One region of the Roseomonas sp. SRI_022 genome, then DNA from elsewhere that is predicted to be linked to it. Evidence: riboswitches for the same ligand, from Rfam matches in the RefSeq annotation. Region 1 holds a riboswitch; each other region holds the start of a gene.

Region 1 (3,954 bases):
ATGCCCGCTTCGCAGCCGTGCATCCCTTACAGGGGTCAGACAACCGCGCCGCACTGGGTCAACCCCGCTCGACGTTTGTGCTGCACATCATGGTACTTGCGTCGATGCATGCAGGCCCCGCCATCAGGTTGATGTCTGATCATGGTGCTTGCCTTAGCCGCCGTAGCAAGACTGTAGGTACGACGCGCTCTTCCAGTCACGGCGCGCAGATGATGTGCTAGTCCGATCGGCGCCCCGTTCACTCTCACATGCAGACGGCCTCCGCCGAGCGGAAAGCGATCCATTGATCCGCTATCGTTCCGCGTGCCTATGCTGGTGCCGCAATGATCCTGCGCCCGCCTACCTCCATCGCTCTGGAGGCCATGCTCGATGCGATCCTTGCCGAGAGGCAGGTAACGCTCAATTGGCTCCTGGAACGCCTGGGCGACCGTTCGTTCGGTATCGTACTTCTGCTCCTGGCAATCCTTGGTCTTCTTCCGGGTGTCTCGGCCGTCGCCGGCATACTGCTGATCGTGCCGGCGATGCAGATGATTCTGGCCCGCGGCAGGCCGATATTTCCCGACCGCGTTGGCGAACGGCATTTCGAGGTACGCAGGCTTGCCAACATGGTCCGTCGCGCGGTGCCTGTCATACGCTGGCTGGAGCGATTCATCCGCCCGCGATGGTATACGCCGTTCGAGGCGACGAAGCGGGTGGTCGGCGGCATCGTGCTTCTCCTCGGCGCCAGCCTTCTTGTCCCTCTGCCCTTGACCAATGTCCTACCCGCTCTGGCGATCACGCTGGTTGCATTCGTCTATCTGGAGGAGGACGGTCTGCTGCTTTGCGCCGCGCTTCTGGCGGCGCTCGCCATCCTCGCAACGACTGGCATCCTCATTTGGGAGACGGCAAGCCCAACGGGTTGGGTGCCGAGTCTTCTCTGAGTGGGGTAGTGCGCGCGGCACCCTAATTCCACGGATCCCTTCGCGCACCGTTCTACACCCGCACCATCTTGGATTGGCCCCGACAAGAATTTCCGAGCTTCGGAAGGTGTCAGGCCATGGCACGGTCCTCGACCATTTCCTTGCGCAGCGAGTGATTGGTGGCAGTTGCCATTCCCACGCCAGTGGCGCGGTTGCCGAGCGGACGCGAGTGGAGACGGTTCGAATCCGGTAGCGTCTCTTCAGCCAAGCACGATGCTGCTCCACCAGACCCCGTTTGCTGCCACGCCAGCGGCCTTAGGTCGCGTGGACAAACAGGCGGAGGGGGGATTCCCATCCGGACGCGGACGTGATTCCACACTGATCTCTGGGATGGAGATCGGCGTTGATCCGCGGACTGCTGACTGACGAGGAACCGCTGACAGCTTCCTTGGCTTCGCTACACTCTCCTCGCTCCGTCTGTGGATCAGGTTTGTCCACGCGACCTAGTCGAATCGAACGGGAGCCTGCTTCTTTCGGTTCACGGTGAGAGTGAAGACGTCGGGTCGGGCATAATGCCCGCTGGCGTCAAACTTTCGCCGCGAGGCTCGCGCCGCCGCCACATCGATCTCGGCGAACAGCAGGCCCTTCTCCCGGCGCATCGGCCCTGCGACGACGCCGCCGAAGGGCTTGTAAACGACGGCGTCGCCCGCGTTGATCCACTCGTCCTTGTTCGGAAAAAGCTCGTCGCGATATGGCACGCCATCGGGGATGTCGGATGCTTCCAACGCCGTCGCGCATCCGACCACCCAGCAGCCGCCCTCGCGCGCGATGTGCTGCATCGTCGCGAGCCAGGTTTCGCCGCTGTCCCACGTCGGGGCGACGTAGATGTCGATGTTCTGCGCATAGAGCGCGTAACGTGCCAGCGGCATGTAGTTTTCCCAGCAGATCAGTGCCCCGATGCGGCCGACCGCGGTGTCCACGACGTTCAGGCCGGAGCCGTCGCCGAAGCCCCAGACCATCCGCTCCGGATTCGTCGGCATCAGCTTGCGGTGGTTGTTCGCAAGCCTGCCGTCCGCGTCGATGATCGCGCAGCTGTTGAACAGCGTGCTGCCGCTGACCGAGCCGTCGACCTCTTGGTAGCCCAGTACGATGACCACCCCATGGTTCTTCGCCGCCTCCAGAAGCGGTCGCAGCCCGTCCCTGCTAAGGTCGACCGAGTTCGACTGTGAGAGGGCGTAGAGCTCATCCGTCTTTCCCATCCCGGCCCCCGGCGGCAGCCGCCAGACGAACGTCGGATAGCCGGGAAGCCATGCCTCCGGAAACACCAGCATGTCGCAGCCCTCCGCTGCCGCCTCACCGACAAGCTCGACCGCGCGCGCCATGGACTTTTCAAGATCGAGGTAGACCGGCGGTTGCTGGACAACTGCAAGCTTCATGTGATCGTTCCGCCGCGCCCCGGGTTGGGGCGAGGGCACCGTACCACGCATGCTGCGCTGCCTTCGCACGCTGCTTTTCCCGGCAACACCACTCGCAGACCCTTCTGCGGGGCATGCTTCGCTTTCCGGCGTCGCTCGTCGGCGGGCGACACGCCCAGAGAAAGTTGGATTCCGGTTCCTACCGCTGCGGGCGAAGGGATTCGAGCCCTCGACCCCAACCGCTCTGGCGAACTTGCACCGTGAAACGTAAGGCCCGACATCACCTGAGCCGTATGATGCCGGCACAGCCCAGCCGCCACTGCACGCTCGCCTTGACCGGTTCCGATCGAGGCAATATCGAGCAACCAGCATCAAGAGAGCGCGGGCAGGCTGCCCGCGCCGCCAACCGGTCCTCCGTCCGGTGGCTCCCATTTCGGGGATGCGGCCCACACGGGCAAAGGAGGCTTCAATGCCCAAGTCGAAGGTCGTCCCGCCGCAATTCTTGCGTCGGGAACTTTGGCGTATCTGTCAGGTGGAACCGGCGGTCGTCGGCGCGAAGGTTGTCTGGCGTGTCGTCGCCACGTGCCGTGAAGTCGCGGCAATGGGCGGCATCTCGGGCTGGCGCGTGCCGCGCGATTTCACGACGCGGACGGAGGCCTGGAGCGCGGTGTCGGACGCGAACAACCCGCCGAGGGATCGGCGCGGGCGGGTCCGTACTCGGTCCACTGAGGCGTGGGTACAGATCACGGACGAGACGCCTTTGCTGCCTCGCACAGCGCGCCGGGCGCGGGCCCCGACGCGAATGCCGACGCCCAAACTGGCGCAAACTGGTCGGACATCGTCTCCCGAGGCTGACACACTTCGTGCTTCCCTGGCCGAGCGCGGCGGCATGTGGACATTCATCGGACTTTGGCGTGGGGACGAGCGCGTGCCGGCGCGCCTGAAGTCGGACCTCTACGGCGCCTTCTGGGAGCTGCGAGCCGGCATTGGCGGCCGGACACGTGTTCCGGCTGGGCCGCGCTCGCGCATCCAGCGCGAACTGGGCCTGCACGAGCGGGAAGAGGTCGCACCGGGCGTGGTGAAGACGCGGAGGGAGAAGACCGATGTCGGTGGCTTCTTCGTGCGCGCCTGGGTCGCGCGGAGGGGATGCAACTGGGGGACCGATGCAGTGCCGGTCACGGACGACGCCGCAGATCGCGAGCGATGAGTGGTAGCGGCTGGAATGGTGAGATCCAAGCCGCCCACCGATTGATCTGGTCGGCTTCGGGGCAGCGTTTGGTTTGATCCGTGCGGGAGCGCTGCCGACAGCGCGCTAGGTTGCGGAGGATTTCCTCCGCTCCGCACTCGGCGTGCGAATGACGCGTGTCTGCTGAGACCGTGCAGGGCGCCCGGCGGGTGAATGCCGTTAACCTCGTCCCGCCTATGCCGTCCATCTCTTGGTATCGAGCCAACGGCGCGCACCCGGCCTCCGCGATGCTGACAGCGTGGGATGGGGTTGGTAGCCGGTGGAGGCATGCTTCGACCCGTCGTCGGCTATGGCCGGGCCTGTCCTTTCGGGCCGCTAGGCCCTCGAAATCGGCGAGAGGAAGCGCAACAAGAAATTCCATTATCAGAACGAATCTGTGTGAGGCCAGTTCGAT
Region 2 (3,954 bases), on a different contig from region 1:
GTCCTCGGATCACCTGACGATGGAATTGTTCAAGCAGGTGACGGGGACCGACCCAACGCATGTGCCCTATGGCGGCGGCGCGGCGGCGGCGACCGACCTGATCGCGGGCAATGTGCAGTTGTCCTTCCAGAACCTCGGCACCGTCGCGGGGCACATTCAGGGCGGGCGGCTCAAGGCCATTGCCGTGACGTCGCGCCAGCGCCACCCGATCCTCCCGGAAGTGCCGACCGCCATCGAAGGCGGCATCGCGGATTTCGAGGTGACATCCTGGCAGGCGGTGATGGCGCCGGCCGGCGTGCCCGCGCCGGTCCTGGCACGGCTCAACGCCGAGGCGACCGCGGCGCTGAAGCATCCCGAGAGCGTGCAGCGGCTGGAACAGATCGGCTTCAGCGTGGTCGCCAACAGCCCGGCCGACTACAGCGCCTTCCAGCGTGCCGAGATCGAGCGCTGGCGGCGCGTGGTGCAGACGGCGAATATCCGGCCGGAATAGGTGGAGGGCCCCGGCCCTCCCCGACTTCGCTCTACGCCGCTTTTTGCAGCACGTCGTCCAGCGCGGCGCCGATCGCGCCGACCGCCCGGCGCATGTCGTCCGGCGTGATCGCGCCGATGGCGCCGATGCGCATCGTCGGCGCCTTGGTGTTGTAGAAATTGCTGATCAGCACGCCCCGGCGCTTCAGCGCCTCGACGAAGACCTGCAGGTCGAAGCGCGGATCGGCGGGCTGGTGGATCGTCACGATCACCGGCCCCTGATGCTCGCGCGCCAGATAGGGCGTGAGGCCAAGCGCGGCCACGCCGTCATACAGGATGCCCACATTGGCCTGATAACGCGCGAGCCGCGCCGCCTGGCCGCCCTCGGCCTCATACAGGTCGAGCGCCACGTCGAAGGCGGCGATCGCCTGGACCGGCGGGGTGAAGCGGATGGACCCCCAGCCCGACCGCTTCGCATGCGCCAGCACGTCGGACAGGTCGAACGACCAGGACCCGGCATTGCCCGCGCAGGCCTCGGCGCGGTCGATGCGCGCCACGGCGAAGCCGATGCCCGGCATGCCTTCCAGGCACTTGCCCGAGGTAAAGACCAGCACGTCGCATTCGGGATGGCCGGCCAGCGGGAAGGGCAACGCGCCGAAGGCCGAGACGGCATCGAGGATCAGCCGCTTGCCGGCCGCGTGCAGCGCGCGACCGATGCCCTCAGCATCGTTGACGATGCCGGACCCGGTCTCGTTGTAGACCATGGCCACGGTGCCGATGGCAGGGTCGGCGTCCAGCACAGGCATGATGTCGGCAGCCGTCGCGCCGCGCGTGTCGGGCAGCGGCAATTCGACGACGATCCGCCCGGCCTCCCGCGCCAGCCGCGCCATGCGCTGGGCATAGGCGCCGTTCATCGGGATCAGCACCTTGGCGCCCGGCGCGACGAAGGTCCGGATCGCGGCCTCGGTCACGAAATGCCCGGCACCCTGGATCGGCAGGGTCGCATGGACGCCCGGCGTGCCGCCGGCCACGCCGACGATCCGTTCCCGGATGCGGGCATAGACGCGCTGGAAATCGCGGTCCCAGGGGGCGATGTCCTGGGCCATGGCCGCCTTGACCTCGGGCCGGGTCTGCACGGGGCCGGGAATGAGAAGGAGCATGGAGTCGCCGTTCCGACGAAGGGATGGCAATGGTTCTGCCCCGCCTCGCACTGCACGCGCAACCCGGGCCGGCGCATGGCTGGCAGGGTCAGTCCGCAGCGCGCCGGCCATCGGCCGCCTCGGCCCGGCCCCGCAGCCAGTCCTTCAGCGCAGCCCGGCGGTCGCCCGGTTCGGCGCGTTCGAGGAACACCGCGAGATGCCCCGGCCGGCGGTCCGGCACCACCCGATAGGCATGGGTCCACGGCCCATGGCCCTGGTGCAGCACGACATAGAGCCAGGAGGTCTCGATGCGGCCAAGCCGCGTCGTCCAGGCACACAGGGCAACGAATTCCGCCTGGTCGCCCGGGGCGAGCAGTAGATCGAGGTCAGGGGCAGGCGTCGCGTCCAGCATCGGATCCTCCACATGGCTGGACCGGACCTGACGCGGCGACGCTTCCCGTTTGGTTGCCGGAGCGGCCGCATCCCCCCTTTCGGAGGCGCCACCTTGCCCGGGAAGGCAGGTTGGCGTTGGGCGCCGGCCCAACTCTTGATGCAGGGCCCAGAAAGCCATGCGCGGCGGGCAAAGGCAAGGGGCGCGCTCACGCGATCGCGGCGCCGCCGATCTCCCGCAGCAGCTTCTCGCGGATCGCCTCGGCGAAGGCGGCATAGTCGGGCGTGTGCATCGCGAAGGACCCCGGCCCACCGATCACCTCCGCCCGGTAGTGGTCGAGCAGGTCCGGCTCCTCGTTCAGCACGGCCAACGCGTTGATCGTGACCCCGGCGGCCACGCCGATGTCGCGCACCGGCCCCGGCGGGCGTCCCTGGTTGTGCCGGCCATCGCCCGAGACATCCATCACCAGCCGGCTCGCCTCCGCCGGCACAGCGCCGAGCAGGGCGAGGCCGGCGGCCATCCCCTCCCCCAGCGCGGTGGCACCAGGCGGGACCAGGCGCGGCGCATTGTCCACCGCCTCGGCGAGGGCCGCGGCCGCCATCGGGCTGTCCAGCCGGGTCCAGGGCACGGCGACCGCCTGCGCCCCGCGCCCTGACCATTGCATCATGCAGATCGCCACCGCCCCGCGCGGTCCGGCGGTGATCGCGGCCTGCACCGAGTCGTCGCGGAGTGCGGCCGCATAGCCGCCGAGCATGAGGCCGAACTCGTCGTAGTCCACGGAGGAAGACGAATCCACGGCGAGACACAGGGCGAGATCGACCTTCTCCATGCCCGTTTTTCGCACGTGCAGCGGTTGGCCGCACGCCCGGTTGGTGCGCATGCTGGCGCCGATGAGCCCTGGAGATTTGACGATGCACCGCAGGATCCTGCTCACCGGCGCGGCCGGCCTGGCGCTGGCGCGACCGGCCGTCGCGCAGGGCGCCTGGCCGAACCGCACCATCCGCATGGTCGTGCCCTACACGCCGGGTGCCGCGACGGATGCGATGGCGCGGCTCGCGGCGCAGAAGCTGCAGGAGAAGCTCGGCGTCACCGTGGTGGTGGAGAACCGCCCCGGCGCGAATGGCGCGGTCGGCAGCCAGGCGGTGCTGCAATCGCCGGCCGATGGCTACACCATCATGGGCTCCGCCTCGATTCATCCCATGGCGCGGCATGTGATGCGCAACGCGCCTTATGATCCGGTGACGGACTTCATCCCGGTGGCGCGCACCGCGCGCGGGCCGCTGGTGCTGGTGATGAACCCGCGCCTGCCGCAGACGACGATCCCGCAGGTCGTGGAAGCGGCGAAGGCCGAGCCAGCGAAATGGACCTTCGCCACCTCCTCGCTCGGCGCCGCGGGGCATCTGGGGTCGATCGAGTTCAACCGCATGACCGGCGCGAATATCGAGATCGTTGGCTATCGCGGATCCGCCCCGGCGCTGACCGATGTTGCGGCCGGCAACGCGCAGCTGATGTTCGACCCGGTGCTGGCCACGCTGCCGATGATCCGCGGCGGACAGTTGCGTGGCCTCGGCATCGCGACGGCGCAGCGAACGGCGCTCGCGCCCGACCTGCCGACCATGGCGGAATCCGGCCTGCCGGGCTTCGAGTTCTATTCCTGGTATGGCGTCTGGGCGGCGCGCGCGACGCCGCGGGAGATCGTGGACCGCATGAATGCCGTGATCGTCGAGGCGATGCGCGAGCCCGCGGTTGTCGAACGCCTGACCGGCCTTGGCTTCGAGCCGGTCGCCGAGACGGTGCCGCAGCTCGAACGCTTCATCGTCGAGGACGTGGCGCGCAACGCCGAACTTCTCCGCATCGCGAACTTCCAGCCCGAGTGATGTTGACGATCACCCCGGCCGCGCTGGCGGCGGAACTCGGCACGCCGGGCCTGGTGGTGCTGGACGGCAGCGTCTTCCA
Region 3 (3,954 bases), on a different contig from region 1:
ACAAGCACGGTCATACTTGCCGCCCCCCATCGTATATGCGTGAAACATACTCCCAGCCTCATGGCCTCAAATCAGCTGAACGCCAGGTATTCCTTGGGATACATTGAGGCCACCCGATCGTCGATGTCCGGCCTCAATCCGGCCTCAGCGACAGTGTGTCTGCCGCGGCGCCCGACGGTATGAGGAACCGAAAAGCGCGCGGCGCGCGCGCTCCCGCGGTTCAGGGCGGCAATTCCGACAGCCAGACAGTCTCAGCCCTTCCCGTGTGGGTCCGCACTGGACTGCCACCGCGCCTCCCCGACGTGGACGTTGGCACCCACCCCAAAGCCCCGAAAATATGCGCGTCGGCCAAGGCGCCGCTCGTTGAATGAGCCGAAATGGCCGAGATAATCCGACCTGTGGGCAGTTCGGACCATTGATGCGATCGCCGAACTGGGCAGATCGCCGTCCCATCCGTCAGAGCGCGGCGCGATCCCGTCTCGCCGGTCATGCCCGACCGTCGGTGGGTGGGTGTCGCGGACCAACCCACCTACCCACTCACCTACCTACTGTTATCGAGAACTCTGTGTTCGGCGGCTCGACTATGTGGTATTATATTACCACACACGGAAGGGTCCCGCCGGATATGCCCGCGCTCTACGATCAACGCCTGGAGACCTTTGCATCGTTGCTTGTGTCTGGCCTGTCGGCTGCTTCCGCCTGCCGGGCTTCCGGCTTCTCGAGTACGACAGCCGCGTCCAAGGCGGCACAAATGGCAAAGCGCCCAGAGGTGCAGCAGCGCATCGCGGAACTGCAGGTCACCGCGGCACGTCCTGCGCCTCGGAAGACCTGGCCGCTGGTTCCGCCGGCGCCGCCCGTGGTGCAGCCGGTCGCCCGCGCTGCTGCGGTTGCCCAGGTCGCTCCGTCGCCCTCGCGCGCTGTCGTTGCCAAGGAGCTGAGCCCGCAAGAGCGGGCACCTTCCAGCACCAGCACGTCTCGAACAGCACCCAGTGCTGTCCTCGCCATTGACCCACCGACTCCGCTTCCGAGGATCGACCTCGCTCGAGCAGGGCGCGACGGAGTGAAAGCCTGGAGCATGGCGGTGCTGCACGAGCTCATCCAGGATGCCCACAACGCGCGGGATCGGCGCGCGATTGCAACCGCCTTGTCCGAGGTGTCGAAGATCGCAGGCACCTACGCGCCAACGCGAATGGATCACGTCCACGTCTCCGCTCTCGACGGTCTGACGCGTGATGAGTTGCTCGTCCTGCTCGAGGTGGTGAGCAGCTGCCGGGTATCGACCGATGGATCCCTCGTGATCGACGGCAAGGCGACGAACGTTGAACTGGTTGCATGCGAAGGGCAGAGCGAGTTCGTCGACGACAACCAAGTCGCCGAGGACTACGAGGACAATCCGCTCGACTGAAGCCCGGCTTCCGGCCCCAGTTCGCCGCAGAAGGCAGTAGGCGTCCATACAGGACGCCACATAGATCGCCGAATTGGCGTATATCTGAGGCGTTCTTCGCAATGATGAGCGCAACCCCCTCGCTTAACCCCCTTCTATCGCGGTCATTGCGAGGACGCAGCGCCTCGAACGGCCGCGCGCGGATCCCAAGCCCCGGTTTGGAGGGAGGGAGCTGACCCCAGGGCAGGTCCGTCATCCCCCCCCCCCCCCCCGGGGTGCCCCGGGCGGGGGGCGAGTGGAGTGGCGGGGGATCGACATCTCCAAACGAACCCCGGCCAAAAATCCGCCCGCTCCCTGTTCGCGTCGGTTGAGCAAGCGCCGCCTGCGCTGGAAACCAGCAGCCGGTGACCTCCCCCCGCCCTACCCGCAGCCAATCACCCCGCGCCGTCTGCTGCGTCGTCATCCACGGGCACCGCGTCGGTCCCCCACTTGCATCCCGCCCGCGCGACCCAGGCGCGGATGACGAAGCCAGCGCCGTCGCTTTTCGTCCTGCGCGTCTTCACGACGCCGGGCGCAATCTCCTCGCGCTCGTGAAGCCCGAGCTCCCGCTGGACACGTGATCGCGGCCCGGCCGGAACGCGCGTCCGGCCGCCGATGCCGGTTCGCAGATCCCAGAACGCACCATAAAGATCGGACTTCAGGCGAGCCGGCACGCGCTCGGTCCCACGCCAGAGCCCGGTGAATGACCACACGCCGCCGCGCTCGGCCAGGGATACACCAAGCGCCTCTACCTCAGGACACGATGGCCTGGCAGCGGACGCCGATCGTGGTTTCGGCATCCGCATCCGGGTTCGTGGCGGGGGCACTTCGCGCGGCTGCAGGGTCATCTCATCCGTGGTCTGGATCCACACCTCAGTCCTCCACGGACGGATCCGCCCACGCTTATCCCTCGGTGGATTGTTCGCCTCCGTCACCGCGCTCCACGCCTCGATCCGCGTCGTGAAGTCACGCGCCACACGCCAGCCCGAGATGCCACCCTTGGACGATGACTCAGGGCGCGTTGCCACGACACGCCATACGACTTTCCCGCTGACGACTGCTGGCTCCACCTGACAAGAGCGCCAAAGATCCAGGCACCGAACGTGTGCCGGGACGACTTTCGACTTGGCCATGGAAAGCCTCCTTTGCCCGAGAGGGCCGCATCCCCGAACTGGGAGCCACCGGACGGAGGGCCGGTTGGCGGCGCGGACAGGCTGCCCGAGCTCTCTTGATGCTGGTATGGCCACTATGGGGTTGATCGAATGCCGTCAAGGGAAGCAAGCAATGGCAACTGCGGCCGCGCCGACTCTGGCGTACCGGCTCTATCGCGCGGCCTAGACCAGCCACTGCCCGACGCAAGCTGCCGGATCTCGTTCAATGACGAGCTCGGTGCCTCTAGCCCCCCCCCCGCTGGCATCACCCTGGGGGCAGGTGGAGGGTTGGTGGCCAGCGCCCCCAATCGACCACCTTCGTGAATGCTGAGCAGCCATGCGGCCGTCGGCGCTTGCGTACCGTACCGTTCCGAGCAGACAAAGCCGCGCAGTCGCCGCCCTAAGCCATATCCCCCGCCCCCCCCCCGCGACAACGCAGCTGAGCATCGGGGTCGGGTTTCTCGGTTTGAATCCCTAACGCGCAGCGATGGGAACCGGGAACGGTAATTCTCTGGACCCCGACCGAAGCCGAGGATTGGCCACCGGTTCTGTCCGACTGCCGCGCACACTGCCACGGTCGTGCACCGGGGCGCGACACGCGCGCTGATTGGGCAACTTCTGCCCGCCGATGGTCCTTCTCCTCAAAGCCGTAGTGAGCAAGGTTCGGCGACTTCACTCCCAAGCGCGCCATTGCAATACTGCGCCGAACCTGTCTCGGATCAGGATTCGACGTAGTGCCGGCTCCCGTCCAACTTCTTTCCCGTCGCATCGCTCCACTGGCCGCAGCCGCTCTCGTCGCCGGGTGCGGCAGTGCGCAGCAGGCAACGACCCTCACGGCTCAGCAATCGCGCCTCGACCGCAATCGCAGGTTCTTGGTTACGGTGCCGCCGGATGGCCGATACGGAGAGACCACCTACGCTGGCTCCGGCGATTCCACCGCACGCGCCCTCCAACCGGCATTGATGGAACATGCAGCACGCGTGGACTTGGGCGGTGCCGCCGTCTCTCAGGATGCTGCTTTCGCGGCAGCGCGCGCCGCTCAGGCCGACTACCTAGTCTTCCCGCTCATTACCCATTGGGAAGACCGCGCCACTGAGTGGTCCGGCCTGCCCGACCGGATTGAAGTGATCGTCTCGGTTCTCGAAATGCCTAATGGCCAGCTTTTGACCCGAAGCGCCATCACTGGGCGGAGTTCCTGGTGGACGCTCGGCGGAGACAAGCCCCAAGATCTTCTGGCCACGCCGACAGGGGTCTTCGCTGCGTCCTTGTTCTGACTCAGTGCTTGAACTCGATAGCACCTGAGGAGGCGACGCATGAGCGGTAGCATCGGGCAGATCGAACAGGCGGCGGGCTAGCGAATATGGTCGCGGAAATCCTGCA

What was found. Region 1 has a riboswitch for S-adenosylmethionine ahead of AC2YHJ_RS16210 (hypothetical protein). Riboswitches for the same ligand answer to the same signal wherever they lie in the genome.
Region 2: another riboswitch for S-adenosylmethionine. It lies ahead of AC2YHJ_RS25420 (hypothetical protein); the one in region 1 lies ahead of AC2YHJ_RS16210 (hypothetical protein).
Region 3: another riboswitch for S-adenosylmethionine. It lies ahead of AC2YHJ_RS18565 (hypothetical protein); the one in region 1 lies ahead of AC2YHJ_RS16210 (hypothetical protein).

The regions. Positions count from the first base shown of each region.
Region 1 covers NZ_JBYCZL010000015.1:52,982-56,935, forward strand. Annotated here, with positions in the region: gene AC2YHJ_RS16200 (exopolysaccharide biosynthesis protein) at 363-920, shown strand; gene AC2YHJ_RS16205 (carbon-nitrogen hydrolase family protein) at 1,403-2,335, opposite strand; SAM-I-IV-variant riboswitch at 2,678-2,786, shown strand; gene AC2YHJ_RS16210 (hypothetical protein) at 2,784-3,521, shown strand.
Region 2 covers NZ_JBYCZL010000038.1:28,181-32,134, forward strand. Annotated here, with positions in the region: gene AC2YHJ_RS25410 (Bug family tripartite tricarboxylate transporter substrate binding protein) at 1-490, shown strand, start outside; gene AC2YHJ_RS25415 (2-aminoethylphosphonate--pyruvate transaminase) at 522-1,628, opposite strand; gene AC2YHJ_RS25420 (hypothetical protein) at 1,717-2,019, opposite strand; SAM-I-IV-variant riboswitch at 2,059-2,166, opposite strand; gene AC2YHJ_RS25425 (DUF1194 domain-containing protein) at 2,207-2,827, opposite strand; gene AC2YHJ_RS25430 (Bug family tripartite tricarboxylate transporter substrate binding protein) at 2,910-3,875, shown strand; gene AC2YHJ_RS25435 (sulfurtransferase) at 3,875-3,954, shown strand, end outside.
Region 3 covers NZ_JBYCZL010000019.1:71,068-75,021, forward strand. Annotated here, with positions in the region: gene AC2YHJ_RS18560 (hypothetical protein) at 626-1,405, shown strand; gene AC2YHJ_RS18565 (hypothetical protein) at 1,819-2,097, opposite strand; SAM-I-IV-variant riboswitch at 2,555-2,663, opposite strand; gene AC2YHJ_RS18570 (DUF4823 domain-containing protein) at 3,309-3,848, shown strand.